Regions from separate parts of the Pseudomonas sp. Sample_16 genome, predicted to be linked through region 1. Evidence: predicted binding sites of a transcription regulator. Region 1 holds the regulator's gene; the other holds the start of a gene.
What was found. Region 1 encodes FliA, which starts transcription of late flagellar genes. Its sites were predicted from a motif close to CTAAAGTTTNNNNNNNNNNNGCCGNTAA; they were not measured.

Region 1 (14,855 bases):
CGGATCTTCGGAACCTTTTGCCGCCGTTGCCTTGTCATTCATACCCTGACCCCTCAAGAAACCGCCCTGGCGGTGTTGTTCTGTTATGTAGTTTTATGCGGCGGTTTACTGCCGCCCATATGCTTTGCGCCGCCGCTGGCGATCAACTCGGCCAGCGCGGAAACGTCGAGCAACGCACACATGTGTTCAATCACCGTGCCGGCCAGCCATGGCCGCTGGCCACGGTGACTGCGCCACTTGATTTCGTTCGGGTCCAGGCGCAACGAACGACTGACTTGATGCACCGCCAGCCCCCATTCGTAACCCTGAACCGAAATGACGTATTGCAGGCCCTGCTTGAAATCGTCGCGATAACGGTCGGGCATGACCCAGCGAGCGGTATCCAGCACTTTCAGATTGCCAGCCTGGCTCGGCAGGATCCCGAGGAACCACTCCGGCTGCCCGAACAACGGCGTCAGTTCATGACCGGCCAGGGAATAAATCGAACCCAGGCACACCAGCGGCACCGCCAGGGTCAAGCCGGCGACATCGAACAACAGGCATTCGAACGGCTCGGCAGCCCAGGAAGGACGATCGTCGGTTTCCAGCGGTGGCGGTGTGTTGGCGGGCGGCAGATGAACTTCGACCACCGGCGCCACCAGCGTTGGCTGCACCTCGGCAACCTTCGGTTCCGGCACTTGCTGTACTTCGGCGACGGGCGCCGCCAGTGTTTGCAGCAATGGCGCGATGGTCGATACCGACGGCAGCATCGACGTGGGTGCTTCGATCACAGCAATTGCCGGACGTGCAGGCACTTCCATCGGCACGGCCGCTTTGGCGACCGGCTCGGCAGTAAAACCAGCCTGCCGGGCGTCACGAGCCTGCTCTTCAAGCACCGCGGCCTGGAACTCATCGAGTGCCGCTTCGTCTTCGACCACCTCAGGAAGCGGGTCAAGCGGAGCCAACAGTTCCTCGGTCACCTCTTGCAGAAGGTTGTCCAGATACGACTGCAGCGCCAATTGCGGACGCGACGTGAGTTTCAATGGCCGGTCAAGACTCATCTCACGCCACCTGCGGAACAAGTTGTGCCGCCAGCAGATGCTTGAGCAAGGCGCGGTAAGCCAGGACGCCGCGACTCTTGCCGTCGAATTGCGAAGGCGTCAGCCCGGCCCGGCTGGCATCGCGCAGGCGGGTGTCCACCGGGATGTAGCCTTGCCAGATTTCCTCTGGAAATTTATCGCGCAGGACCCGCAGCGTGCCCAGGGAGGCCTGGGTGCGGCGGTCGAACAGTGTCGGCACGATGGTGAACGGCAACGCCTGTTTGCGGGATCGGTTGATCATCGCCAACGTGTTGACCATGCGCTCCAGGCCTTTGACCGCCAGGTGTTCGGTCTGCACCGGGATCACCAGCTGCTGGCTCGCCGCCAAGGCATTGACCATCAGCACACCGAGCAGCGGCGGGCTGTCGATCACCGCGTAATCGAAGTCTTGCCACAACTGCGCCAGGCTCTTGGCGATCACCAGTCCCAGCCCACTCTGCCCCGGCGACTGACGCTCGAGGGTCGCCAGCGCGGTGCTCGAAGGCAGCAGGGAAATGCGCGGGTCGCTGGTCGACAGCAGCAGCTGCCCCGGCAAGCCCTGGGGCACGTTGCCCTTGTGCAGGAACAGGTCGTAGTTGCTATGTTCCAGGCTGTCGGGGTCGTAACCGAAATAGCTGGTCATCGAGCCGTGGGGGTCGAGGTCGACCACAACCACGCGCTTGCCCGCCTCGGCCAGCAAACCGGCTAAAGCGATGGATGAAGTGGTTTTACCGACACCACCCTTTTGATTGGCGACTGCCCAGACTCTCATTCGGATTGTTCCTCCCGGCCCAATGAATCGACCGAGAAATAGCTCAACGTGTTAATGCGGGTGACGGAGAATTGACGGCGCTCTCTCGTACCGGCGACTTGACCGGGGTCGGTGCAGTTTGTGTGCCAGCACGCTTCAACGCGGCATCCGGTTGCGCATTGGCAGTTCCAGTGCCAGTCAGGCTGCGGCGTACATCGAGGTTGCGCGACACCACCAGCACCACGCGCCGATTACGTGCCCGGCCTTCTGCCGTGGCGTTGTTGGCGACCGGCTGGAATTCGCCATAGCCCACCGATGCCAATCGACCGGGATTCACACCCTGCATCGCCAGCATGCGCACAATGCTGGCTGAGCGGGCCGACGACAGTTCCCAGTTGGTCGGGTACTGCGCGGTACGAATAGGCTGATCGTCGGTGAAGCCTTCGACATGAATCGGGTTGTCGAAGGGTTTCAGGATCGCCGCGACCTTATCGATGATGTTGAAAGCGATGTCACTGGGCATGGCGTCGCCACTGCCGAACAACAGGCTGGAGTTGAGCTCGATCTCCACCCACAACTCGTTGCCACGCACGGTCATCTGGTTGGACTGGATCAGATCACCGAACGCCGCACTGATGTCGTCGGCGATGCTCTTCAGCGGATCGCTGCTACCGGCGACGCCGGCGTCGACTTGCTCGCTGTCTTTGACCAACGGCTTGGCCGGGGTCACGGTCTTTGGTCGCTCCTCACCGATCGGAATCGGCTTGAGCGCGCGGTCGCTGTCGGTGAAAACACCGATCAGCGCCTCGGAGATGATCTTGTACTTGCCTTCGTTGATCGACGAGATCGAATACATCACCACGAAAAAAGCGAACAGCAGCGTGATGAAATCCGCGTAGGACACGAGCCAGCGCTCGTGGTTAACGTGTTCTTCCTGATGCCGACGACGAGCCATTAGGTTAGTCCCTTAATCCATGAAGCCTTGCAGCTTCAACTCAATGGAGCGTGGGTTTTCACCTTCGGCGATCGACAGAATCCCTTCCAACAACATTTCGCGATAACGCGATTGGCGCAACGCGATGGATTTGAGTTTGGCGGCAATCGGCAACAGCACCAGGTTGGCGCTGGCTACGCCATAAATGGTGGCGACGAACGCTACGGCGATGCCGCTGCCCAATTGCGACGGGTCAGCAAGGTTGCCCATCACATGGATCAGGCCCATTACTGCACCGATGATGCCGATGGTCGGCGCATAACCGCCCATGCTTTCGAAGACTTTGGCCGCTTCGATGTCGCGGCTTTCCTGAGTGTAGAAATCCACTTCCAGAATGCTGCGGATCGCTTCCGGTTCGGCGCCATCCACCAGCAATTGCAGGCCTTTGCGCGAGTAGTTGTCGGGTTCGGCGTCGGCCACCCCTTCCAGACCGAGCAAGCCTTCCTTGCGTGCGGTCAGGCTCCAGTTGACGACACGATCTACGCCGCCTGCCAGGTCGACACGCGGCGGAAACAGAATCCACGCGAGAATCTGCATCGCGCGCTTGAAGGCGCTCATTGGCGATTGCAGCAATGCCGCACCAATGGTCCCGCCGAGTACGATCAAGGCTGCGGGGCCGTTGGCCAGCGCACCCAGATGGCCGCCTTCGAGGTAGTTGCCGCCGATGATGGCGACGAACGCCATGATGATGCCGATAAGGCTGAGAACATCCATCAGATACACGCCTCGACGATGTGCCGGCCAATGTCGTCCAGGCTGTACACCGCGTCAGCGAGTTCGGCTTTGACGATGGCCATCGGCATGCCGTAGATCACGCAGCTGGCTTCATCCTGCGCCCAGATCGAACTGCCGCCCTGCTTGAGCAGGCGCGCGCCCTCGCGACCATCGGCGCCCATGCCGGTCAACACCACCGCCAGAACTTTGTCACCGTAGGACTTGGCCGCCGAACCGAAGGTGATATCGACGCACGGTTTGTAATTCAAACGCTCGTCGCCCGGGAGGATTTTCACCGCCCCACGGCCGTCGATCATCATTTGCTTGCCGCCCGGTGCGAGCAGGGCCAGGCCAGGACGCAGGATATCGCCGTCCTCGGCTTCCTTGACGCTGATGCGGCAGAGTTTGTCCAGACGCTCGGCGAACGCCTTGGTGAACGCAGCGGGCATGTGCTGGATCAGCACGATCGGCGCCGGGAAGTTGGCCGGCAATTGGGTCAGCACCCGCTGCAAGGCAACCGGGCCGCCGGTAGACGTACCGATGGCCACCAGTTTGTAGGCTTTGCGTTTTGGCGCCGGTGATGACTGCGTGGGCGCATGGGTACGCACCGGAATCGGAGCCGGTGCCGGACGCACAGGTGCGCTGCTGCCGTAACTGCTTGTGGAAGGCGTAGGCGTCGGAGCAGGTGCGGCCACCGGAGCCGGTGCACTGTAGGCGCTGACACGACGGTTGCTGCGCGAAATGCTCAGAATCTTTTCGCACAGCAGTTGCTTGACCTTCTCGGGGTTGCGCGAGATGTCTTCGAAATTCTTCGGCAGGAAATCCACCGCGCCGGCGTCCAGCGCATCGAGGGTAACCCGGGCGCCTTCGTGGGTCAGCGAGGAAAACATCAAGACCGGGGTCGGGCAGCGCTGCATGATGTGCCGCACCGCCGTGATGCCGTCCATCATTGGCATCTCGTAGTCCATGGTGATCACGTCCGGCTTGAGAGCCAGCGCCTGATCGATCGCCTCTTTTCCGTTGGTCGCGGTACCGACGACCTGGATATTCGAATCCGCTGAAAGAATTTCCGAGACGCGGCGGCGGAAAAACCCCGAATCGTCCACCACCAGGACTTTGACTGCCATAAACACTCCATTAGGTGCAGCGGCGCGTCATCGCGCCGCTGCCCCGGATTCAAATACGCTTTGTGGCGTAACGCTTGAGCATGCTTGGAACATCGAGAATCAGCGCAATGCGGCCGTCACCGGTGATGGTGGCGCCGGACATGCCCGGGGTTCCCTGGAGCATTTTGCCCAATGGCTTGATGACCACTTCTTCCTGGCCCACCAGTTGATCGACGACGAAGCCGATCCGCTGGGTGCCCACCGAAAGGATCACCACATGGCCTTCGCGCTGCTCTTCGTGAGCGGCGGAGCTGACCAGCCAGCGCTTGAGGTAGAACAACGGCAGCGCCTTGTCCCGCACGATCACCACTTCCTGGCCGTCCACCACGTTGGTGGTCGACAGGTCGAGGTGGAAGATCTCGTTGACGTTCACCAGCGGAAAGGCGAACGCCTGGTTGCCGAGCATGACCATCAGCGTCGGCATGATCGCCAGGGTCAACGGCACCTTGATGACGATCTTCGACCCCTGGCCCTTGGCCGAGAAAATATTGATCGAACCGTTGAGCTGGGAAATCTTGGTTTTCACCACGTCCATGCCCACGCCACGACCCGACACGTCGGATATCTCGGTCTTGGTCGAGAAACCCGGGGCGAAAATCAGGTTGTAGCACTCGGTATCGCTCAGTCGATCGGCCGCGTCCTTGTCCATCACGCCGCGTTTTACCGCGATCGAACGCAACACGTTCGGGTCCATGCCCTTGCCATCATCGGAGATCGACAACAGGATGTGATCGCCTTCCTGTTCCGCGGCGAGAATGACCTTGCCGCCACGGGCCTTGCCCGAGGCTTCGCGTTCTTCCGGCGACTCGATGCCGTGGTCGACCGCGTTGCGCACCAAGTGGACCAACGGGTCGGCCAAGGCCTCGACGAGGTTCTTGTCGAGGTCGGTCTCTTCGCCGACCAGCTCCAGGTTGATCTCTTTCTTGAGCTGGCGCGCCAGGTCGCGAACCAGGCGCGGGAAGCGCCCGAAGACTTTCTTGATCGGTTGCATCCGGGTCTTCATGACCGCGGTTTGCAGATCGGCCGTGACCACGTCGAGGTTGGACACGGCTTTGGACATGGCTTCGTCGGCGCTGTTGGCACCCAGGCGGACCAGGCGGTTACGCACCAGCACCAGTTCGCCAACCATGTTCATGATTTCGTCGAGACGCGCGGTGTCGACCCGCACAGTGGTCTCGGCTTCGCTGGCCGGTTTTTCCGCGGGCGGTGCGGCCGGGGCACGGGCCGGAGCCGGTGCAGCGGCGGCAGGTGCCGGCTTCGCGGCTTCGGCCTTCGGTTCAGGAGCCTTGGCCACCGGCTTCGGTGCCGCAGCCTTGGCGACAGGCGCCGCAACCGAGGCGCTCGCGCCGGTTGCCGTGCCAGCCGTGGCGCCCACTTCAGTGAACTTGCCCTTGCCGTGCAATTCGTCGAGCAGCGATTCGAATTCGTGATCGGTAATCAAGTCACTGCCGGCCGCCGCAGCGGTTGGCGCAGCAGGCGTCGGCACCGAAGCGATGGCCGATTCCAGCGCATCCACGGCAAAATTGCCCTTGCCGTGCAGTTGGTCGAGCAGTGCTTCGAATTCGTCGTCGGTGATGTCGGAACTGTCGCCCGCGGCTTTCGGAGCCTGCGGCGCGGCAGGGGCCGCCGGTGCCACCGCATCAACGGCGAACTGGCCTTTACCGTGCAACTGGTCGAGCAACGACTCGAACTCGGCGTCGGTGATTTCGTCGCTGGCCGCAGTATCGGCGGCGGGCGCTGGAGCAGCCGCCGGCGCCTCGGCCTGGGCCTTGACGGCGTTCAGCGAGTCCAGCAGTTGTTCGAATTCATTGTCGGTGATGTCGCCTGACTCGCTTTGAGCGGCAGGTTCTTCAACCACTTCGGCGACGGGTGCTGGCGCTGCCTCGTCAGCCGATTGCGGCTCGGCCAGACGGGCCAGTGCCGCGAGTAATTCTGGCGTGGCAGCCGTGATCGGGCCACGCTCGCGGACTTCGCTGAACATGCTGTTCACCGCGTCCAGTGCTTCGAGAACCACGTCCATCAATTCCGAGTCAACGCGACGTTCGCCCTTGCGCAGGATGTCGAACACGTTCTCGGCGATGTGGCAGCACTCCACCAGCTCGTTGAGCTGGAGGAAGCCGGCGCCCCCTTTTACAGTGTGAAAACCGCGAAAAATTGCATTGAGCAGATCCGCATCATCCGGTCGGCTTTCCAGCTCGACCAGCTGTTCGGACAGTTGCTCTAGAATCTCGCCGGCCTCAACCAGGAAATCCTGAAGGATCTCTTCATCGGCGCCGAAGCTCATTAATGGTGTGCTCCTACAGGTCTAAAAACCCAAAAAACCTGAAATTCCTGAAACTCTAGAATCCAAGGCTGGATAACAAATCGTCCACATCGTCCTGACCGGACACAACGTCTTCTCTTTTATCGGCATGAATCTGCGGACCTTCACCCTGAGAGAGATGTTTTTGTGGATCTTTTTCTGCAAGCATTGCTTCACGGTCATGCTCGATGCCCGCAAAACGGTCAACCTGACTGGCCATGAGCACGAGCTTGAGCAGGTTGCTCTCGACTTCGGTGACGAGTTGGGTCACACGCTTGATGACTTGACCTGTGAGGTCCTGATAATCCTGGGCCAGCAGAATATCGTTGAGGTTTCCCGACACGGCACGGTTGTCTGTGCTGCTGCGCGTCAGGAACCCGTCGACTCGCCGGGCCAGTTCGCGGAACTCTTCAGCCCCGACTTCGCGACGCATGAACCGCCCCCAATCCGTGCTCAAGGCCTGGGCTTCGTCAGCCAGGCTGTTGACCAGCGGCGTGGCGTTTTCCACCAGGTCCATGGTGCGGTTGGCTGCGGCCTCGGTCAGCTTGACCACATAACCCAGACGCTCGGTGGCGTCGGTGATCTGTGACACCTCTTCGGCTTGCGGCATGTGCGGGTCAATCTGAAAATTGACGATCGCGCTATGCAGCTCGCGCGTGAGCTTGCCCACTTCCTGATACAGGCCGCGGTCACGGGTCTGGTTGAGCTCATGGATCAATTGCACAGCATCGCCAAACCTGCCCTTTTCAAGGCTCGCGACCAGTTCGACGGCGTGTTTTTTCAGGGTCGATTCAAAATCGCCCTGCGAAGATTCGTTATGCCCCATAGCTCCCCCGTGGCGCAGTTCAACCGATGCGTTCGAAAATCTTCTCGATTTTTTCTTTCAACGCCTGGGCCGTGAAGGGTTTGACCACATAGCCGTTTACACCGGCCTGGGCCGCTTCGATGATCTGCTCGCGCTTGGCTTCAGCGGTCACCATCAACACCGGCAGGTGCTTGAGCTTTTCATCGGCACGCACGTGACGCAGCAGATCGATACCGGTCATGCCAGGCATGTTCCAGTCGGTCACCAGAAAGTCGATGCTCCCGCTGTTGAGGACCGGAATGGCGGTAGTGCCATCGTCGGCCTCGACCGTGTTGGTGAACCCAAGGTCACGCAACAGGTTTTTTATGATCCGCCGCATCGTTGAGAAGTCATCAACGATGAGGATTTTCATGTTCTTGTCCAATTCGACCTCCAAGCAGACTAAAACGCGCCCAGCACCTGGACGCGCCATTTCAATCAATCTGGCAAAGCACTCGATGACTGTCTGGAGTACAACGAAGCGAGACCGGCGCGGTTCATCACCCCACCAGCCACGTCGCAGTGCCCCCACACTGCCTTCAGCGCGCTCGCCACTCTCCCAAACGCCCCCTTAAACGGGCCGCGCACTGGCTATGTAACTGGCTGACCCGAGATTCGCTGACCCCCAGGACCTCACCGATTTCCTTGAGATTCAACTCTTCGTCGTAGTACAGCGCCAACACCAGTCGCTCGCGCTCCGGCAAATTGGCAATCGCGTCCGCCAGCGCTGCCTGGAAGCGTTCATCCTCCAGATCGCGTGACGGCTCGAGATGAGCACTCGCGCCATCCTCGTGCAGCCCTTCGTGTTCGCCGTCCTGCAACAGATCGTCGAAACTGAATAACCGGCTGCCCAGGGTGTCGTTCAAAATCCCGTAATAATCGTCGAGACTCAATTGGAGTTCGGCCGCAACTTCGTGATCTTTAGCGTCACGGCCGGTTTTCGCTTCAATCGAGCGGATGGCGTCGCTGACCATGCGGGTATTGCGGTGGACCGAGCGTGGCGCCCAGTCACCCTTGCGCACTTCATCGAGCATGGCGCCGCGGATGCGGATGCCCGCGTACGTCTCGAAACTCGCGCCTTTGCTGGCGTCGTATTTGGTCGAGACTTCCAGCAGGCCGATCATCCCGGCCTGGATCAAGTCTTCGACCTGGACACTGGCCGGCAGACGCGCCAGCAAGTGATAGGCAATGCGTTTGACCAGCGGCGCGTAACGCTCGATCAGCTCGTACTGCGCATCGCGTGCCGATTTCTTGTAGAGGTTGTAGCCGCTGGCTGTCATAGCACGGGTCCTGCCGTTTGTTGCACGAGGCGTTCGACGAAGAACTCCAGATGCCCACGCGGGTTGGCGGGCAACGGCCAGGTGTCGACCTTCTGCGCGATTGCCTTGAACGCCAGCGAGCACTTGGAGCGCGGGAATGCTTCGTAGACGGCACGCTGTTTTTGCACGGCCTTGCGCACGCTTTCGTCATAAGGCACGGCGCCGACGTATTGCAGGGCGACGTCGAGGAAACGATCCGTGACCTTGGTCAACTTGGCGAACAGATTGCGCCCTTCCTGCGGGCTCTGGGCCATGTTGGCCAGCACGCGGAAACGGTTCATGCCGTAGTCACGGTTGAGCAGTTTGATCAGGGCGTAGGCGTCGGTAATGGAGGTCGGCTCGTCGCAGACCACCAGCAACACTTCCTGGGCGGCACGGACAAAACTGACTACCGAGTCACCAATCCCCGCAGCGGTGTCGATCACCAGTACGTCGAGGTTGTCGCCGATATCGCTGAAGGCCTGGATCAGGCCGGCGTGCTGCGCCGGGCTCAAGTGAACCATGCTCTGGGTGCCGGACGCGGCGGGAACGATGCGGATGCCGCCGGGGCCCTGCAACAGGACGTCGCGCAGCTCGCAGCGACCTTCGATCACGTCGGCCAGGGTCCGTTTGGGTGTCAGCCCCAGCAGAACGTCGACGTTCGCCAGCCCCAGATCGGCGTCCAGCAGCATGACGCGCCGGCCGAGCTCAGCTAGAGCCAGGGACAAGTTCACTGACACGTTAGTCTTCCCGACGCCACCTTTGCCGCCGGTCACCGCGATCACCTGTACGGGATGCATGCTGCCCATGTTATTTCTTTACCTTGTCTTGCATAGACGGAGGCCACATTACTGGCTGCGCGTTCACAATCGGAACAATGCATGGCAGACCATCGATGTAGGTACAAAAACTATTCATTGTTACCTCAGCCTACCTGCTTGGTGGGGCTGTGGTAGATATCAGCGAACATGTCAGCCATGGCTTCTTCGCTGGGTTCTTCCTGCATTTGCACGCTCACGGCACGGCTGACCAGTTGATGACGGCGCGGCAGATGCAAATCATCCGGAATCCGCGGGCCATCAGTCAGGTAGGCTACCGGCAACTCATGGCTGATGGCCAGGCTCAACACCTCGCCCAGACTGGCCGTTTCATCCAGTTTAGTCAGGATGCAGCCAGCGAGCCCGCAACGCTTGTAACTGTGATAAGCGGCGGTTAGAACCTGTTTCTGGCTGGTGGTTGCCAGAACCAGATAATTTTTCGATTTGATGCCACGACCGGCCAGGCTTTCGAGCTGCATGCGCAATGCCGGATCGCTGGCTTGAAGGCCGGCGGTATCGATCAGCACCACACGCTTGCGCAGCAAAGGTTCCAGCGCCTGCGCCAGCGATTGCCCCGGATCGACGTGGGTCACCGACACATTGAGAATCCGGCCGAGGGTCTTGAGCTGTTCCTGGGCACCGATACGGTAGCTGTCCATGCTCACCAGCGCGATGTTCTGCGCGCCGTACTTGAGCACATAACGGGCAGCCAGCTTGGCCAGGGTGGTGGTCTTGCCCATGCCGGCAGGGCCGACCATGGCAATCACACCGCCCTCTTCCAGCGGCTCGATTTCCGGCGTGGCAATCATCCGCGCCAGATGCGCCAGCAACATGCGCCAGGCTTGGCGGGGTTCTTGAATATCGGTGATCAGTGCCAGCAAGTCGCGGGACAACGGCCCGGACAAACCGATACGTTGCAGACGGCGCCAGAGGTTGGCCTGGCCCGGGCTGCTGCCTTGCAGCTGATTCCATGCCAGGGAGCCCAGCTGTACTTCCATCAGTTCGCGCAGGCTGTTGAGCTCAAAACGCATCGAGTCAAATACCCGGGAGTCCACCGCGGGCGCCGCAGCAGGCGCTGGCGCAGGACGCCGAGGCTCGGCGTAGGTCGGCTCGATCAGTGGCTCGGCGGCGGTGAGGGGCAACCCGGCGAACAACTGGCGATTGGTGGCATTGTCGCTTTCGCCGTCGCTGCGCAGGCTCAGCTCGGCCTGGGCGGTGACGATGCGCGACTGCGTCTTGCGCAGCTCGTCTTCGAGTTCCATGTTCGGCACGCGTGGCGCCAGCGCCGACAGCTTGTAATCCAGGGCAGCCGTGAGCTCGACACCACCGGCGATGCGACGGTTGCCGATGATGGCCGCTTCAGCGCCCAGTTCATCACGAACCAGTTTCATGGCCTGACGCATATCGGCGGCGAAAAAACGCTTAACTTGCATAAACCACTACCTCAGCCGTTGGGCCCTACTGTCGCAACGATGGTCACTTGCTTGTTGTCAGGGATTTCCTGATAAGCCAACACGTGCAAACCCGGGACTGCCAGCCGGCCAAATCGCGAGAGCATCGCGCGAACCGGACCGGCCACCAGCAGAATCACCGGTTGACCTTGCATCTCCTGGCGCTGCGCCGCATCGATCAGCGAGCGTTGCAGCTTTTCAGCCATGCTTGGCTCCAGCAGAACGCCCTCTTCCGAGCCTTGTCCTGCCTTCTGCAGACTATTGAGCAATATTTGTTCCAACCTTGGCTCCAGCGTGATCACTGGCAGCTCGGAGTCAGTGCCTACAATGCTTTGCACGATTGCGCGGCTAACGCCGACACGCACCGCAGCCACCAGGGCGGCGGTATCTTGACTCTTGGAAGCGTTGTTGGCGATGGCCTCGGCAATGCTTCGAATGTCACGCACCGGCACCTGCTCTGCCAGCAGCGCTTGCAGAACCTTGAGCAGTTGCGACAGCGACAACACACCTGGCACCAATTCTTCGGCCAGTTTCGGCGAGTTTTTCGCCAGCAACTGCATCAGTTGCTGCACTTCCTCGTGCCCGATCAGCTCACTGGAATGCTTGTACAGAATCTGGTTCAAGTGAGTGGCCACTACTGTACTGGCATCAACCACTGTATAGCCAAGGGATTGTGCCTGGGCACGCTGACTGATTTCGATCCAGACCGCTTCCAGACCGAAAGCCGGATCTTTGGCGGTAATGCCGTTGAGCGTGCCGTATACCTGCCCCGGGTTGATCGCCAGTTCGCGATCCGGGTAAATCTCGGCCTCGGCCAGGATCACCCCCATCAAGGTCAGGCGGTAGGCACTTGGTGCCAGGTCGAGGTTGTCGCGGATGTGCACGGTCGGCATCAGGAAGCCCAGGTCCTGGGACAACTTCTTGCGCACGCCCTTGATCCGCGCCAGCAATTGACCACCCTGATTGCGATCCACCAATGGAATCAGGCGGTAGCCGACTTCCAGGCCGATCATGTCGATCGGCGTCACGTCATCCCAGCCGAGCTCCTTGGTTTCCTGCGCGCGCGCTGGCGATGGCAGCAACTCTTGTTGACGCTTGACCTCCTGCAACGCCTGGACCTTGACCTGGTTCTGCTTGCGCCAGAACAGGTAGGCACCACCCGCCGCCAGGGCAGCCATGGTCAGGAAGGAAAAGTGCGGCATGCCGGGCACCAGCCCCATCACCGCCATCAAGCCTGCCGATACGGCCAGCGCCTTGGGCGATGCGAACATCTGACGATTGATCTGTTTACCCATGTCTTCCGAACCGGAAGCACGGGTCACCATGATCGCCGCAGCGGTGGACAACAACAGTGATGGCAATTGCGCCACCAAACCGTCACCGATGGTCAGCAGTGCGTAAACCTTGCCGGCATCGGCGAAGGTCATGTTGTGCTGGAAGATACCGACCGCCATGCCACCGATCAGGTTGATGAACAGAATCAGCAAACCGGCAATGGCGTCACCACGCACGAATTTGCTGGCACCGTCCATGGAGCCATAGAACTCGGCTTCCTGTGCCACTTCCGAACGGCGGGCCTTGGCCTGGTTCTGGTCGATCAGACCGGCGTTGAGGTCGGCGTCGATGGCCATCTGTTTACCGGGCATCGCATCGAGGGTGAACCGCGCACTCACCTCGGAAATCCGCCCGGCACCCTTGGTTACCACGACGAAGTTGATGATCATCAAGATCGCGAAAACCACGATACCGACCACGTAGTTACCGCCGATCACCACCTCACCGAAGGCCTGGATCACCTTACCGGCGGCAGCGTGGCCGTCCTGACCGTGGAGCATCACCACCCGCGTCGACGCCACGTTCAACGCCAGCCGCAACAGCGTCGCCACCAGCAGAATGGTCGGGAACACGGCAAAATCCAGCGGCCGCAGGGCGTAGACGCAAACCAGCAGCACAACGATGGACAAGGCAATGTTGAAGGTGAAGAACACGTCCAGCAGAAACGGCGGAATCGGCAACATCATCATTGCCAACATGACCAGCAGCAACAGCGGCACGCCCAGATTGCCTCGACTGAGGTCTGCCATGTTCGTGCGGGCACTGTTGATTAACTGAGAGCGATCCACCGGTATTCCCCGTTCCTTTGAAGCAAACTTTTGACGCCTGAAGCAGGCTCGGGGCGGCTATTGCAAGAAGCCTTCCAACTTTAGCGGGGGGTTGAAATACAGGGTTTTATCGGGGGGATTCGTATCGCATGAACGGGCCCTTTCGCGGGCAAGCCTCGCTCCTACGGGTGGATCGATATTTTGTAGGAGCGAGGCTTGCCCGCGAAGAGGCCGCAACTGCCCACCTATCAGTTCTGCTAGTACCCAACCCTTGTAAAGCCGCCAATACTGAGCGCCCGATCTTCGGACCTTCGGAGCACCCGCTCATGACATCGCCCCGTGAAACCGTACTCTGCCGATACCACTACGATCCCCTTGATCGCCTGATCAGTCACGCCCTGCCAGACATCCCAGAGCGCCAGCGCTTTTACTGCAAGAGCAGGCTGGCCACCGAGATTCAGGGGGCGATGCGTTTTTCGATCGTCCAGCATGGTGACCAGTTGTTGGCGCAACAGCGAGGTGAAGGTGATGCGCCTGATACCACGTTGTTGGCCACCGATCAGCAGCGTTCGGTGTTGCAGACGCTCAAGGCCGATCATCCACCGCAGCCCATCACCTATTCGCCCTATGGTCACCGCACCGTTGAAAGCGGGTTGCTCAGCCTGCTTGGTTTTAACGGCGAACGGCCCGACCCGGTGACGGGGTGTTATTTGCTGGGGAACGGGTATCGGGCGTTTAATCCGGTTTTGATGCGGTTTAATAGCCCGGACAGTTTGAGTCCGTTTGGGAAGGGCGGATTAAATCCATATGCTTATTGCACCGGAAACCCTATCAGCAACACCGACCCAACAGGGCACTTCTCCTTGAAAATGATACAGCTTCTTGAAAATTATAAACCCCCCTTAAAAATTCCGAGACCGTTCAGCAAAACTATCCCTGACTCCAAGCTCGCTGGTTTTCACGGATCATCGAGCAGGCATAAAGAAAGCTTGGAGAAAGGAGTAAGAAATGCAGATATAGCCGCATTTGGTCCAGGATTCTATGCAACCCAAGACATAGAATTCGCTGCTAAATATGCACAAAAAAGCGTTTATAAAGATTACCTAGAGCTTATTCCCACCTCAAATCCCAATATAGATCTAACGGCCGTTTTCCCTTATCAAAATACTTCATCGTCCCCCGCTGTAACAAATACCTCATACCACCTCTGGCCAAGCACACCCGAAATTTTTACAGTGCACATTGAAAACTATTCAAACCTAGTACCAAACAAAGATTTTGTATTCGCTAAAAACAACACACTTGTCCTTCCTGAAACGATGCATAAGAATATTAAAGCTGCACACCTAAAGACTTT
Region 2 (14,855 bases), on a different contig from region 1:
TTCAAAATGTTGCTGCAGAGCGGCTTCAGCAAACTGGATCTGGTGAGTCGCGAAGAGTTTGATAGCCAGATGGTGGTGCTGGCGCGCACGCGGGCACGGTTGGAAGCGCTTGAAGCGAAGGTTGCGGAACTGGAAGCGAGGCTCACTCCTCCAGCCGAGTGACGCCGCAAGCCCTGTAAGAGCGAGCCTGCTCGCGATTGAAGGTCGGAACAACCTTCCGCTTCGCTTGCAGGAGCTGCTGCAGGCTCCGATCTATTGATCCCAAACCCGGCATCCCAGAATGGCTCGCAACATCCCGTGAAATTTTGCCTTCACTCCCGCCACGCGAAACTCTCATCTCCTGACTACCCTTGAAGAACCGCAGGAAGCGGCCCCTGTACATTTCAAGGAACACCATGTCCCTCTCCATCGTCCACAGTCGCGCCCAGATTGGCGTGGAAGCCCCCGCTGTCACCGTCGAAGTCCATCTGGCCAATGGCTTGCCCTCCCTGACCATGGTCGGGCTGCCCGAGGCGGCGGTGAAGGAGAGCAAGGATCGGGTGCGCAGCGCGATCATCAATTCCGGGCTGCAGTTTCCGGCGCGGCGGATCACCTTGAATCTGGCTCCGGCGGATCTGCCCAAGGATGGCGGGCGGTTTGATCTGGCGATTGCTTTGGGGATTCTGTCGGCGAGTGTGCAGGTGCCATGTCTGACACTGGACGAGGTGGAATGCTTGGGCGAGTTGGCGTTGTCAGGAGCGGTACGGCCGGTACGCGGCGTGCTGCCGGCAGCACTGGCGGCGCGCAAGGCTGGTCGTGCGCTGGTGGTACCGCGAGCGAATGCCGAGGAGGCGTGTCTGGCCTCGGGGTTGAAGGTCTACGCCGTGGATCATTTGCTGGAAGCGGTGGCGCATTTCAACGGGCATACGCCGGTTGAGCCGTATGTGTCTGACGGGTTGATGCATGCCAGCAAGCCTTATCCCGACTTGAATGAAGTGCAGGGGCAACTGGCTGCCAAACGGGCATTGCTGATTGCTGCTGCGGGGGCGCATAACCTGTTGTTCAACGGGCCTCCGGGAACCGGTAAAACATTGTTGGCCAGCCGGTTGCCGGGGCTGCTGCCACCCCTGGCCGAGAGCGAGGCTTTGGAGGTGGCGGCAATTCAGTCAGTTGCCAGTGGCGCGCCGCTGACTCATTGGCCGCAGCGCCCATTCCGTCAACCGCACCACTCGGCATCGGGGCCAGCCTTGGTTGGTGGCAGCTCGAAACCGCAACCCGGCGAAATAACCCTGGCCCACCACGGCGTGCTTTTTCTGGACGAACTGCCGGAATTTGATCGCAAGGTATTGGAGGTATTACGCGAGCCGCTGGAGTCCGGGCATATCGTCATTGCCCGGGCCAAGGATCGCGTACGTTTTCCGGCACGCTTCCAGTTGGTAGCGGCGATGAATCCGTGCCCCTGCGGATATCTTGGCGAGCCGAGCGGCAAGTGTTCGTGCACGCCGGACATGGTGCAGCGCTATCGCAACAAGTTGTCAGGACCGCTGCTCGACCGAATCGATCTACACCTGACGGTGGCGCGTGAAGCGACGGCGTTGAACCCGCAGGTGAAGCCTGGAGAAGACAGCGCCAGTGCCGCTGCTTTGGTGGCAGAGGCTCGAGAACGACAGCAGAAACGCCAGGGTTGTGCCAACGCGTTTCTCGATCTGCCGGGGCTGAAGCGACACTGCCAGTTATCCACAGCTGATGAGAAATGGCTGGAGTCAGCCTGTGAACGGCTGACATTGTCGCTGCGTTCGGCGCATCGTTTACTCAAGGTCGCCCGGACACTGGCCGACCTTGAGCAAGTCGATACCATCAAACGTGAGCACCTTGCCGAAGCGCTGCAATACCGGCCAGCGACGCCTTAATGTTCGGTCAGGTCAACCAGCGGTGTCTGCCGCAATTCGGTTTCTCTCCCGGCCTGAATCTCGGTCACACGCTTCAAGGCGTTATCCACAGCGTCTTTGTCCGCGAGCAGGCTGTAGCTGATCTGAAACTGTTTGTGTTCCTTCGATGCAATGGTAGGCACCAGATTTAGCGGTCGCTGATAGCGACGGTTGTAGGAAAAACTGGTACCCGGTTCAAGGCCGGTGACATAGCCCTGCCCTTGGGTATCGGTGTTTTTCCAAAGGGAAAATACGGGCAACTGCTGGGTATTGAAGCCAACGGAAACACCGAGGCTTCCAGCCTGGTTGTGCAAAACAGTCAGGGTTTCGCCTTTGGCGTCAGCATAGGGCACGACGTTATAGACGGTTTCGTCGTAATCCTTGGTCGGCCCGCGATATGTATTCCAGTCCGCCAAATCGCCCTTGGCCTTGTCGTTGAAGGGCGAAACCTGTTTAACCGGCGCGGCAAAACGTGCGCCCTGCTCAAGGAACGGCCTACTGAAGTTGCTGTGGTAAAGCGTCTGGTATTCCTTTGGATAATCGCCGTTGTTGGTCAGCGTATCGTTGAGTACGAAACGCACGCTGCCGGGCTGGGTGACCAGTTCAGTGACAACCGAAAAGTCGACTTTCTTGAAGGCCTGCTCTTTCAGCTCGCCGCGAAGGCTGATGGCGTAGGGTGGTTTTTCGTCGATGTGCAGCGTGACGGTACTGGCCGGGATGTTGGCAGCGCGACCGTGCAACGTCAGCAGCTCACCATTGTCCATGCCGGGATGGCCGACCCATTCGTAACCGCAGCGGGTCACCAGTTCATTGAAGCCTTCCAGCCAGCCCAGACCACCGCGCCCGCTGAGTTCAATGAAGGCCGGGTTGACCACGTCCTTGACGGGCGAATCCCAACCCATGCGCACGTTGCCAACAGAGGCGTGCAGGACATTCATGCCCCGGGTCGGCACCACCGAGAGTTTCATTGTGCCGTTATCGATATCAACGATGCTGACACCTTCCTGCCGCCCACCGTGCAACGTGCGCAGGCTCACGGAAAAGGGTTTATCGGTTTTCACGCCAAGCTGCTCACTGGTGATGGTCCAGTTTTGCGCGGGCTTGTCAGCATCGAGAAGGACGTAGTCCCAGGCCATGGCGTGGGTAGCAGCGGACAGCGCGCCGAGGGCGACGGCAAGTTTAAGCGGGGACATGGCAGCAGCCTTTATTGGAGTTGTGCCATTTTTATAGCGCTGCGGAAACGTTTCAGCAAGTAAGAAAAACAGGTTTGACGCTGCGATAACTCAACAATCGACACTGATGCCTTCGCGAGCAGGCCCTCACCCTATCCTGTGTAATACGGACGGTGTGAGGGCGAGTTCGCACGCAAAGTCTATGTCAGCAACACCTCACCGAAACCGATCAACCTCGGAACGCAGATCCGCCGCCAGTTTCTCCAGCTCTTTGGCGGTCACTGCCAGATTGGCTACCACTTCACGCTGCTCACTGTTGGCCAACGCAATGCTCTGCAAATTGCTGCTGAGCAAGGTCGCGGTGCTGCTCTGCTCTTGGGTCGCCGTGGTGATCGCAGCGAATTGCTGACCGGCCGAGCGACTTTGTTCGTCGATGCGCGCCAATGCCGTAGCGACGTTGGCGTTACGCGACAAGCCTTCCTGCATCAGCACGTTGCCCTGCTCCATGGTGCTGATGGCATTGCCGGTTTCCTGCTGGATGCTCTGGATCATGCCGGAGATTTCGTCAGTCGCCTGGCGGGTACGGGATGCCAGGTTACGGACTTCGTCGGCCACCACGGCAAAGCCACGACCCTGCTCGCCGGCGCGGGCGGCTTCGATCGCCGCGTTCAGCGCCAGCAGGTTGGTCTGTTCGGCAATCGAGGTAATCACGCCGACGATGCCGCCGATTTCCTGGGAGCGCTGACCCAGGGTATTGATCACCGTTGCAGTGCTGTTCAACGCCCCGGCGATTTGCTCCAGAGACGAGGACGCTTCATCCATCGACGTGCGACCGATTTGCGTCTGTTGCGCATTTTCCTGAGCCAGACGCTGGGTGTTGCCCATGTTGTCGGCGATGTTCAGGGACGTGGCGCTGAATTCTTCGACGGCACCGGCCATGCTGGTGATCTCGCCCGACTGCTGCTCCATGCCTTCGTAGGCACCACCGGACAGCCCCGAGAGCGCCTGGGCACGACTGTTGACCTCTACCGAGGCCTTGCGGATGTGCTCGACCATCGTCGACAGCGCCTGGCTCATTTGGTTGAAGGCGCGGGCCAGTTGACCGATCTCGTCGTTGCTCGACACGTTCAAGCGCACGCTCAAATCACCGGCACCCAATGCTTCGGCCTGACGCACCAGATCACCCAACGGCGCGAGTTTGCTGCGCAATAACCAGACCGCCGAACCCACCGCAATCAGCATCGCCAGCAAACTGCCGATTGCCAACTGAATACCGACGCTCCAGGTCACGGCGCTGATTTCGGTTTTCGGCATGCTCGCCACCACCGACCACGGCCCCCCCTCGAACGGCACGGCGATGCTGTAGAAGTCTTCGGTCTTGTCGCTCCAGAACTCGCCTTTACCCGGGGTTTTCGCCAGCGCATTGATGGCCGGGACAGCCTGGTCCAGGGCTTCTACACCGGCAATCGGCACCAGCCATTTGTTTTGCTCATCCAGCAGCGCCAGCGAACCGGTCTGGCCGATGCGGAAGCGCTTGAGGTTTTCGAACTGGGCCTTCTGCGCATCGGTGTAATCAAAACCTACGTACAACACCGCGAACACCTTGCCGCTGCTGTCACGCAGCGGCGTGTACTGCGACATGTAAAAACGTTCAAAAAGCAGGGATCGACCGACGAAGCTCTGCCCCGCCATCAATCGAGCATAGGCCGGGTTCGCATGATCGAGCACCGTACCGATGGCGCGGCTGCCGTCCTGCTTGGTGACGTTGGTGCTGACGCGAATGAATTCTTCGCCGCTGCGCACGAACACCGTGGCCACACCCGCGGTCATCTGCTTGAACTCATCAACTTCCTTGAAGTTGTTGTTGAGCACTTCGCTTCCCAGATGCAGGCCAGGCGTCTGCGTGCCCGCCACATTCACCGGTTCATCCGGGTGCACGGTAAGGCCCGCGCTGAAGCGCTTCTCGAACAGCCCTGCCAGGCGTTGGGTGCTTTCGCGCAATGTACCGTGGAAAGTACTCAACTGATCGGCCAGCAACCGGGCCTCACTGGCCAAGTGCTCTTCGCGGGTCGCCAGGTTGGCCGTGTCCAGCGAACGCAGGGCGAACAAGGTACTGCCGGTGATGACAATGGCCAGTATCACGGCAAGCGCGAGACCAAGCTGTGAGGCGATCCGGGCACGAGGTTGAGACATGACAGCTCCTGGCCGAGCGACTGGATCATCCCGACCCCAATGCTCAGCAACATTTCTAATAATGGACAATATGTCGAACCTGCACGAAGGTCCTAACATGCAGATTTTCGGCGGCAAATCGAGATACTTGAGTAATTCGCCGGGATATAGCTTAAAGCCATCACCCAGGCAGCTCTATCGATTCAGCTCAATCGGTGGACATCCGGCAATTCCATGGCTCGTACTTCGCTCTGCAGGAAGTCGCCAAGACGGCGCAAACGTTCGCCTCCCGGGCGCGTTTTCGGCCAGACAAGGTAATAATGCTCACCGCTGGCGACGGCCGTCGGCCACGGCAGACTCAACCGCCCCTGGGCGACATCTTCCGCCACCATCAGCAGATCCCCCATGGAAACACCGTATCCTCGAGCGGCGGCGATCATGCCCAACTCCAGCGTGTCGAAGACCTGCCCACCCTTGAGCGACACTTGATCGGTCAGGCCCATATGCTCCAGCCAATTGCGCCAGTCGCGCCGATCGGGCGTTGGATGTAAGAGTTCGGCACTGGCCAGACGCGCTACGTCCCAGGGTTGATCCTTCAGAAGATTCGGTGCGCCCACAGGAATGAGTTCTTCGGGGAACAGGAAACTTGCCTCCCAGTCCGGAGGAAAGTTCCCGTTGCTGAGGATGACTGCGCAGTCGAACGGTTCATGGTTGAAATCCACCGAATCTACGTCCATCCAGGCACTGGTCAATTGCACTTCATTTCCCGGTTGCAGGTGCCGAAATCGACTGAGCCGCGCCAGCAGCCAGCGCATGGTCAGGGTCGACGGCGCCTTCATGCGCAGGATGTCATCTTCGGCGCGCAGGGTATTGCAGGCTCGCTCAAGTGCTGTGAAGCCCTCGCGTATGCCGGGCAGGATCAGTCGCGCCGACTCGGTCAGTTGCAAGTTGCGGCCACTGCGATGGAACAAGCGACAGGCAAAATGCTCCTCGAGGGTACGAATATGACGACTCACGGCACTTTGGGTAATCGACAGTTCTTCGGCTGCGCGGGTAAACGAACTGTGCCGCGCCGCCGCTTCGAATGCGCGCAGGGCATACAAGGGAGGAAGACGACGTGACATTGGGAATGCTCCTACAGCGGGACTTGGCCACCCTAGCAGAAACTCTGCAGCATGAGTTTGAATCATGCCATCCATCCTTTTTATCCCTTTGTGCAAACCCCGTGAAGCGCCGAGAATCGGTGCTTTCCTCTTCACGTTGATGATCGAGCCTGATGACCATGCAGCATCCAGCACGTACTGAACTCTGGGCCATCCTGCGGCTGGCGGGGCCGTTGATTGCCTCACAGTTGGCGCACATGCTGATGGTGCTCACCGACACCTTGATGATGGCCCGCCTGAGTCCCGAGGCGCTGGCCGGTGGCGGGCTGGGTGCGGCGACCTATTCGTTCGTGTCGATTTTCTGCATTGGCGTGATCGCGGCGGTCGGTACGCTGGTGGCGATCCGTCAGGGCGCGGGCGACATTCTTGGCGCGGCCCGACTGACCCAGGCCGGAGTGTGGCTGGCCTGGTTGATGGCGCTGGGCGCCGGGTTACTGCTGTGGAACCTCAAACCGGTGTTGCTGCTGTTCGGCCAGACCGAAAGCAACGTACAAGCGGCGGGGCAATTTCTGATCTTTTTGCCGTTCGCCCTGCCCGGTTATCTGAGTTTCATGGCCTTGCGCGGCTTCACCAGCGCCATCGGCCGCGCGACACCGGTGATGGTTATCAGCCTGGGCGGCACGGTGGCCAACTTCCTGCTCAACTACGCGTTGATCACCGGCATGTTCGGCCTGCCGAAACTCGGTTTGATGGGCATCGGCCTGGTCACCGCGATTGTCGCCAACCTCATGGCCCTGGCGCTGGCATGGCACATTCGCCGGCATCCTGCGTACGAGGCGTATCCGCTGCGCCAGGGGTTGCTGCGGCTCAACCGACAGTATCTGAAGGAACTGTGGCGACTGGGTCTGCCGATTGGCGGCACCTATGCAGTGGAAGTCGGACTGTTTGCGTTCGCGGCGTTGTGCATGGGCACCATGGGCAGCACGCAACTGGCGGCGCACCAGATTGCCCTGCAAATCGTCTCGGTGGCGTTCATGGTCCCGGCGGGCATTTCCTACGCCATCACCATGCGCATCGGTCAGCATTACGGCGCCGGGCAATTGCTCGATGCGCGACTGGCCGGCCGGGTCGGCATCGCCTTCGGTGCGGCGGCGATGCTGTGTTTCGCAATGGTCTTCTGGCTGCTGCCGAATCAGTTGATCGGCCTGTTCCTGGACCACAACGACCCGGCGTTCCGTGAAGTCATCAATCTGGCCGTGAGCCTCTTGGCGGTAGCGGCGTGGTTCGAGCTGTTCGACGGCACGCAAACCATTGCCATGGGCTGCATTCGCGGGCTCAAGGATGCCAAGACCACGTTCCTGGTCGGCCTGGGATGCTATTGGCTGATCGGCGCACCGGCCGCATGGTGGATGGCGTTCCATTTGAACTGGGGGCCGACGGGCGTCTGGTGGGGCCTGGCGCTGGGACTGGCTTGCGCAGCGGTCAGTTTGACGCTGGCGTTTGAGTGGAAGATGAAGCGGATGATTCGGCGGGAGCCAACACTTAAGGAAGGTTTCCGGATGGCTCAACCTGACTGAAATCCCCGGGGATTGTGTGGCGAGGGAGCTTGCTCCCGCTCAGCTGCGCAGCTGTCGCAAAGCTTTTGGGGTCGCTGCGCGACCCAGCGGGAGCAAGCTCCCTCGCCACCCAAAGCGCATTCCTGCAAGCGTTACGGTTACACCACCACTTCCAGCGCTGGCTGCTGGCTGCTGCCAAACATCAGGTACTCCACCAGGTCCGCCAGCGCCAACGGCTTGCTGATCAGATAGCCCTGCACTTGATCGCATTCGAACCCGCGCAACAATTCCAGTTGCTCTGGCGTTTCCACGCCTTCGGCGACGACTTCGAGATTGAGGTTGTGCGCCAGGTTGATCATCGCGTGGACCAGTTTGCGGTTCTCTTCGCGCTGCTCCATGCCGCCGACAAAGCTCTTGTCGATCTTCAGCAAAGTGATCGGCAGGCTGTTGAGGTGCACGAACGATGAGAACCCGGTGCCGAAGTCGTCGAGGGAGAAGCGCACGCCCAGACGCCCGAGGGCATCCATGGTTTGCTTCACCAGATCGCTACGACGCATCACCGCGGTTTCGGTCAATTCGAATTCCAGCCACTGTGCCTCGACGCCGCGCTCGGCAATCAACCGGCTCAAGGTCGAAAGCAACTGGCTGTCCTGGAATTGACGGAACGACAAGTTGATCGCCATGTGCAACGGCGGCAAACCCAGCTCCAGCAATGCCTGCATGTCACGCAGGGCACGGGAAATCACCCAGTAACCCAGCGGCACGATCAGGCCGCTTTGTTCGGCCAGCGGCACGAATTCGCTTGGCGGCAACAACCCGCGTTCAGCGTGACGCCAGCGCACGAGCGCTTCGAGACCGACGATCTGCCCGTCCTCAAGGTTCAGGCGTGGCTGGTAGTGCAGCTCCAGCTCATCGCGGCGCAACGCCCGGCGCAGCTCGGTTTCGAGATCGGCAATGCTGCGGGCATTGCGATTGATGCGTTCGTTGAAGATGTGGAAGGTGCAGCCTTGAGTGCTCTTGGCCTGCTGCATGGCGATGTGCGCGTGCCACATCAACGGGTCGGCACCGGCTTGGGCACGGGCATGGGCGATGCCCAGGCTGGAGCCGATCAACAGGCTTTCGCCATCGACCCAATAGGGCTCGGCCAGCGCTTCGGTGATGCGTTCGGCCATCCACTCGGCGCGTAGAGGGGCGCGGCGGGTGTCGATCAGCAGCGCGAACTCATCGCTGCCCAGCCGCGCCAGTTGATCACCGGCTTCGAGCTGGCTTTTGAGCCGGGCGACCACTTGCAGGATCAACCGGTCGCCCGCCTGATGGCCGAGGGCGTCGTTGGCATGACGGAAGTTATCGAGGTCGAGATGCCCGAGCGCCAGACCGCGACCGTCGTTTTCCGCCAGGCGCGCCGTCAGCAGGGTCTGGAAGCCCTGGCGGTTGGCAATACCGGTGAGCGGATCTTGCTCGGCCAGGCGTTGCAAAGTGGTCTCCAGCACGCCACGTTCGCGCACATGCCGCAGGCAGCGGCGCAGCATGCCGGGGTCGAGATGCTCGCGTACCAGCCAGTCGCTGACGCCGTCGGGCGGTGTGAGCGGCTCGTGCTCAAGCAGCAACACCGTCGGCAGACAGCAACGGCCCGGCGCCGGCTGAAGAGCCGGGATCGTCAATAACACCGCACTGCGGTTGTCATCGAACAGACTGCTGACCGACTCCCAACTCGGCGCGCTGATGAGCACGGCCGAGCTCCCCATCGGAGCCAGACACTCGCGCAACAACGCTGCCCACGCTGGCTCTTCGGCCAGTAGCAGCAAACGCAAGGGTTCGACAGGCGTAGACAAGCTAGCTCCCTAGACTCTGCAAAGATGTAGGCGACGGGCATTATGCCGTGCCGACAACTAATGACAATGACATCAGTTATCAAACGAGGTCTTTGTATCCGGAATTACGAACATTAGACGCAAATCCGTTGCGCATCCTGCGTGAAAGTAACAAAAGCGGCAATTAGAGATCGCGTGTTGCGTCACAAGTCGGAGAGAGCAGCACAATTTGCTGAGCCTGTTAAAATGCCGGCCCATTTCGTGACTGACTCCTGAATTTACCTATGTCCCGACTCAATCCCCGGCAGCAAGAAGCCGTGAGCTACGTCGGCGGCCCTCTTTTGGTGCTCGCCGGTGCAGGCTCCGGCAAGACCAGCGTGATCACGCGCAAAATCGCGCACCTGATCCAGAACTGCGGCATCCGCGCCCAGTACATCGTCGCCATGACCTTTACCAACAAGGCCGCCCGCGAGATGAAGGAACGGGTCGGCACCCTGCTGCGTGCCGGTGAAGGTCGCGGGCTGACGGTCTGCACCTTCCACAACCTGGGCCTGAACATCATCCGCAAGGAACACGTGCGGCTGGGCTACAAACCGGGCTTCTCGATCTTCGACGAGACCGACGTCAAGGCCCTGATGACCGACATCATGCAGAAGGAATACTCGGGCGACGACGGTGTCGACGAGATCAAGAACATGATCGGCGCCTGGAAAAACGACCTGATCCTGCCGGCCCAGGCCCTGGAAAACGCGCGTAACCCCAAAGAGCAGACCGCTGCCATCGTCTACACCCACTACCAGCGCACGCTCAAGGCGTTCAACGCGGTGGACTTCGACGACCTGATCCTGCTGCCGGTGAAACTGTTCGAAGAACATGCCGACATCCTGGAAAAGTGGCAGAACAAGGTGCGCTACCTGCTGGTGGACGAGTACCAGGACACCAACGCCAGCCAGTACTTGCTGGTGAAAATGCTCATCGGCAAGCGCAACCAGTTCACCGTGGTGGGCGACGATGACCAATCGATCTACGCCTGGCGCGGCGCTCGCCCGGAAAACCTGATGCTGCTCAAGGAAGACTACCCGTCCTTGAAAGTGGTGATGCTGGAGCAGAACTACCGCTCCACCAGCCGCATCCTGCGCTGCGCCAACGTGCTGATTTCGAACAACCCGCACGAATTTGAAAAGCAGCTGTGGAGTGAAATGGGCCACGGCGACGAGATCCGCGTGATCCGCTGCCGCAACGAGGACGCCGAAGCCGAGCGCGTGGCCATGGAAATCCTCAGCCTGCACTTGCGCACCGACCGTCCGTACAGCGATTTCGCGATCCTTTATCGCGGCAACTACCAGGCCAAGTTGATCGAGCTGAAATTGCAGCACCATCAGGTGCCGTATCGTTTGTCGGGTGGCAACAGCTTTTTCGGACGTCAGGAAGTGAAGGACCTGATGGCCTACTTCCGCCTGATCGTGAACCCGGACGACGACAACGCCTTCCTGCGGGTAATCAACGTGCCGCGCCGCGAGATCGGCTCGACCACCCTGGAAAAACTCGGCAACTATGCGACCGAGCGCAAGATCTCGATGTACGCCGCCACCGACGAAATCGGCCTGGGTGAGCACTTGGACAGCCGCTTCACCGATCGCCTGTCGCGTTTCAAGCGCTTCATGGACAGGGTCCGCGAGCAGTGTGCCGGCGAAGATCCGATCTCGGCGCTGCGCAGCATGGTCATGGACATCGACTACGAGAACTGGCTGCGCACCAACAGCTCCAGCGACAAGGCCGCCGACTACCGCATGGGCAACGTCTGGTTCCTGATCGAGGCGTTGAAAAACACCCTGGAGAAGGACGAAGAAGGCGAGATGACCGTCGAGGACGCCATCGGCAAACTGGTCTTGCGCGACATGCTCGAGCGTCAGCAGGAAGAAGAAGACGGCGCCGAAGGCGTGCAGATGATGACCTTGCACGCCTCCAAGGGCCTGGAATTCCCCTACGTGTTCATCATGGGCATGGAAGAGGAAATCCTCCCGCACCGCTCCAGTATCGAAGCCGATACCATCGAAGAAGAACGCCGCCTGGCCTACGTGGGCATCACCCGCGCGCGCCAGACCCTGGCCTTTACCTTCGCTGCCAAGCGCAAGCAGTACGGCGAGATCATCGATTGCGCGCCGAGCCGCTTCCTCGATGAGTTGCCACCGGACGACCTCGCCTGGGAAGGCAACGACGATACCCCGACCGAAGTCAAAGCCGTGCGCGGAAACAACGCATTGGCGGATATACGCGCGATGTTAAAGCGCTAGAATTGACACTTTTATTGACACCTTCGGCGCAAAAGGCGCCAACAGAGGACAGCTTCATGGAAGCACTGCACCAGAAAATTCGTGAACAAGGCATCGTGCTTTCCGACCAGGTCCTGAAAGTCGACGCCTTTCTGAACCACCAGATCGACCCGGCCCTGATGAAGCTGATCGGCGACGAGTTCGCCTCGCTGTTCAAGGACTCGGGCATCACCAAGATCGTCACCATCGAAGCCTCGGGCATTGCACCGGCGATCATGACCGGCCTGAACCTCGGTGTACCGGTGATTTTCGCCCGCAAGCACCAGTCCCTGACCCTGACCGAAAACCTGCTGTCGGCGACCGTCTACTCGTTCACCAAGCAGACCGAAAGCACCGTGGCGATCTCCCCGCGCCACCTGACCAGCAGCGACCGCGTGCTGATCATCGATGACTTTCTGGCCAACGGTAAGGCATCCCAGGCGCTGATCTCGATCATCAAGCAGGCTGGCGCGACCGTAGCCGGCCTGGGCATCGTGATCGAGAAATCGTTCCAGGGTGGGCGTGCCGAGTTGGATTCTCAGGGCTATCGCGTGGAATCGCTGGCGCGCGTCAAGTCGCTGAAAGATGGCGTTGTGACCTTCATCGAATAACCACACCGCAAATCACTGTGGGAGCTGGCTTGCCAGCGATGGCGGCCAGACAGCCAACGAAGATGTTGAATGTCAGGGCCTCATCGCTGGCAGGCCAGCTCCCACAGTTGTGTTGGGTGGCAGCTATTGCGCGGTAGCCTTCAGGCCGGTTAGCAGGAGGCGTTGATAAAGGTCTTCTTTCAACCCTTCCGGCTGGCTCAGCTGCATTCGCTCCAGGTGTCCGGGAAATGTCGAAGCCTCGGGTGCATCCAGCGCCGCCTTGCCCAACTCCAGAATCTCGCTCAGCTTGAACTTGCTCTTCAACCAGTTCAGCGCCCGCAACACGTCCCGCTCCACTTCGGTGAAATCACAGCCCAACGGATACTCGGGAAACAGCGGCGCATGCCGCGCGGCGATCGCCTGCAAACGTTCAGGGCGGTTGTCGGTAAAGCGCGGATCGAGGTGGAAATCCTTCGGTAGCTTGCCAACCTTTTGCGCCTGTTCGATCAGCCCGGGCTGAAAGCGTGAGTCACTGATATTGAGCAAGGCTTCGATCACTGCTGCATCGGTTTTGCCGCGAAGATCGGCGATGCCGTATTCGGTGACCACAATATCGCGCAGATGCCGCGGAATGGTGCAGTGGCCGTACTCCCAAACAATGTTCGAACTGACCTCGCCCCCCGACTCGCGCCAGCTGCGCAGCAGCAACACCGAGCGCGCGCCTTGCAGTGCATGACCCTGCACCACAAAGTTGTACTGCCCGCCTACGCCGCTGAGCACGCGCCCGTCTTCGAGCTGATCCGCCACGGCAGCCCCCAGCAGGGTCACGGTAAACGCCGTGTTGATGAACCGCGCATCGAGGCGCTGCAAACGCTTGAGTTCTTCCTGACCGTATAGCTCGTTGATGTAGCTGATGCGGGTCATGTTGAATTCGAGCCGCTTGTTTTGCGGCAACTCACGCAAGCGCTCATAGAAACTGCGCGGCCCGAGAAAGAAACCGCCGTGGACCGAGATGCCATCGGTTTGCGCCGCTTCGTCGAGGGTGCCGGCATTCGCCTGCTGCTGGGTCGGCACATCGGGGTACACCTTGCGCCGCACGATGCCCGCATCGGCCAGCACCAGCAGGCCGTTGACGAACATTTCGCTGCAACCGTAAAGGCCTCTGGCGAATGGCTCGATGCCGCCTTCGCGCTCGATCAGTTGCGCCCACTGGCTGAGATTTACATCCGCCAACACTGCCTTGTAACCGTCGTTGTCGGCTTGGCGCGCCAGCAACGCCGCCGTCAGCGCGTCGCCCATGGAACCGATGCCGATCTGCAAAGTACCGCCATCGCGCACCAGTGTGCTGGCATGCAGGCCGATCAGATGATCCTGCAAACCCACCGGCATGTTCGGCGTCGAGAACAGGGTTGTGTTGTCTTTCTCGTCAATCAAAAGGTCAAACGTATCGATCCCGACTTCGGCATCACCGGGCATGTAGGGCAAATCGTTATGCACCTGGCCGACCATCAGAATGGTCTGGCCGGCAGCCCGGCGCCTGGCGATCATCGGCAACAGGTCGAGGGTGATGTCCGGGTTGCAGCTCAGACTCAAGCGATCGGGATGATCAGCGTGGCTGGCAACCAGTTGCGCCACCAGGTTCAACCCGGCGGCGTTGATGTCCCGAGCCGCGTGACTGTAATTGCTGCTGACGTAATCCTGCTGCGCCGCTGCGCTGTTGAGCAGGCTGCCAGGTTGCATGAAGAACTGCTGGATGCGGATATTGACCGGCAAGCTGTCGCGGCGCAGATCGGCTAGAAACTCCAGTTCCGGATAATCGCCGAAGACATTTTCGATGAAGGGCTCGAGAAAGCGCTTTTGCAAGCCGTCGCCCAATGGCGGGCGACCAAGGCACAACGCGGTGTAGATCGTCAGCTGCCGCTGCGGCAACTGCGCCACGCGCCGATACAGCGCGTTGACGAAATGGTTGGGCTTGCCCAGGCCCAGGGGCAGGCCCATGTGAATATGCGCTGGCAACCGCGCCAGTACATCGTCGACTGCTTGCTCGATAGAACACAGCTGCACCATCCGATCCTCCCTTACATTCCATGACGTGGGGTTGGACCGAGCTTGCCGGGTCTTTGCTGCAATGAACAGTCTTTAAAGTGGGAGCCAGCCTGCTGGCGATAGCGGAGTGTCAGGCAGCAAGGATGTTGTTTGTGCCGACGTCATCGCGGGCAAGCCGCGCTCCCA

Region 2: D8U69_RS28445 (methyl-accepting chemotaxis protein) is a predicted target of FliA. The motif match lies at 5,377-5,404, and genes of this name have one in related genera.

The regions. Positions count from the first base shown of each region.
Region 1 covers NZ_RCOB01000197.1:104,046-118,900, forward strand. Annotated here, with positions in the region: gene D8U69_RS26325 (chemotaxis protein CheW) at 1-42, opposite strand, end outside; gene D8U69_RS26330 (CheW domain-containing protein) at 84-1,040, opposite strand; gene D8U69_RS26335 (ParA family protein) at 1,042-1,830, opposite strand; gene motD (flagellar motor protein MotD) at 1,874-2,764, opposite strand; gene D8U69_RS26345 (flagellar motor protein) at 2,777-3,517, opposite strand; gene D8U69_RS26350 (chemotaxis response regulator protein-glutamate methylesterase) at 3,517-4,644, opposite strand; gene D8U69_RS26355 (chemotaxis protein CheA) at 4,694-6,967, opposite strand; gene D8U69_RS26360 (protein phosphatase CheZ) at 7,023-7,811, opposite strand; gene D8U69_RS26365 (chemotaxis response regulator CheY) at 7,831-8,202, opposite strand; gene fliA (RNA polymerase sigma factor FliA) at 8,369-9,109, opposite strand; gene fleN (flagellar synthesis regulator FleN) at 9,106-9,936, opposite strand; gene flhF (flagellar biosynthesis protein FlhF) at 10,053-11,378, opposite strand; gene flhA (flagellar biosynthesis protein FlhA) at 11,390-13,519, opposite strand; gene D8U69_RS26390 (RHS repeat-associated core domain-containing protein) at 13,825-14,855, shown strand, end outside.
Region 2 covers NZ_RCOB01000218.1:36,303-51,157, forward strand. Annotated here, with positions in the region: gene D8U69_RS28430 (accessory factor UbiK family protein) at 1-162, shown strand, start outside; gene D8U69_RS28435 (YifB family Mg chelatase-like AAA ATPase) at 396-1,889, shown strand; gene D8U69_RS28440 (aldose 1-epimerase family protein) at 1,886-3,100, opposite strand; gene D8U69_RS28445 (methyl-accepting chemotaxis protein) at 3,296-5,272, opposite strand; gene D8U69_RS28455 (LysR substrate-binding domain-containing protein) at 5,455-6,375, opposite strand; gene D8U69_RS28460 (NorM family multidrug efflux MATE transporter) at 6,534-7,931, shown strand; gene D8U69_RS28470 (bifunctional diguanylate cyclase/phosphodiesterase) at 8,069-9,742, opposite strand; gene rep (DNA helicase Rep) at 10,006-12,015, shown strand; gene D8U69_RS28480 (xanthine phosphoribosyltransferase) at 12,072-12,644, shown strand; gene D8U69_RS28485 (acetyl-CoA hydrolase/transferase C-terminal domain-containing protein) at 12,768-14,690, opposite strand.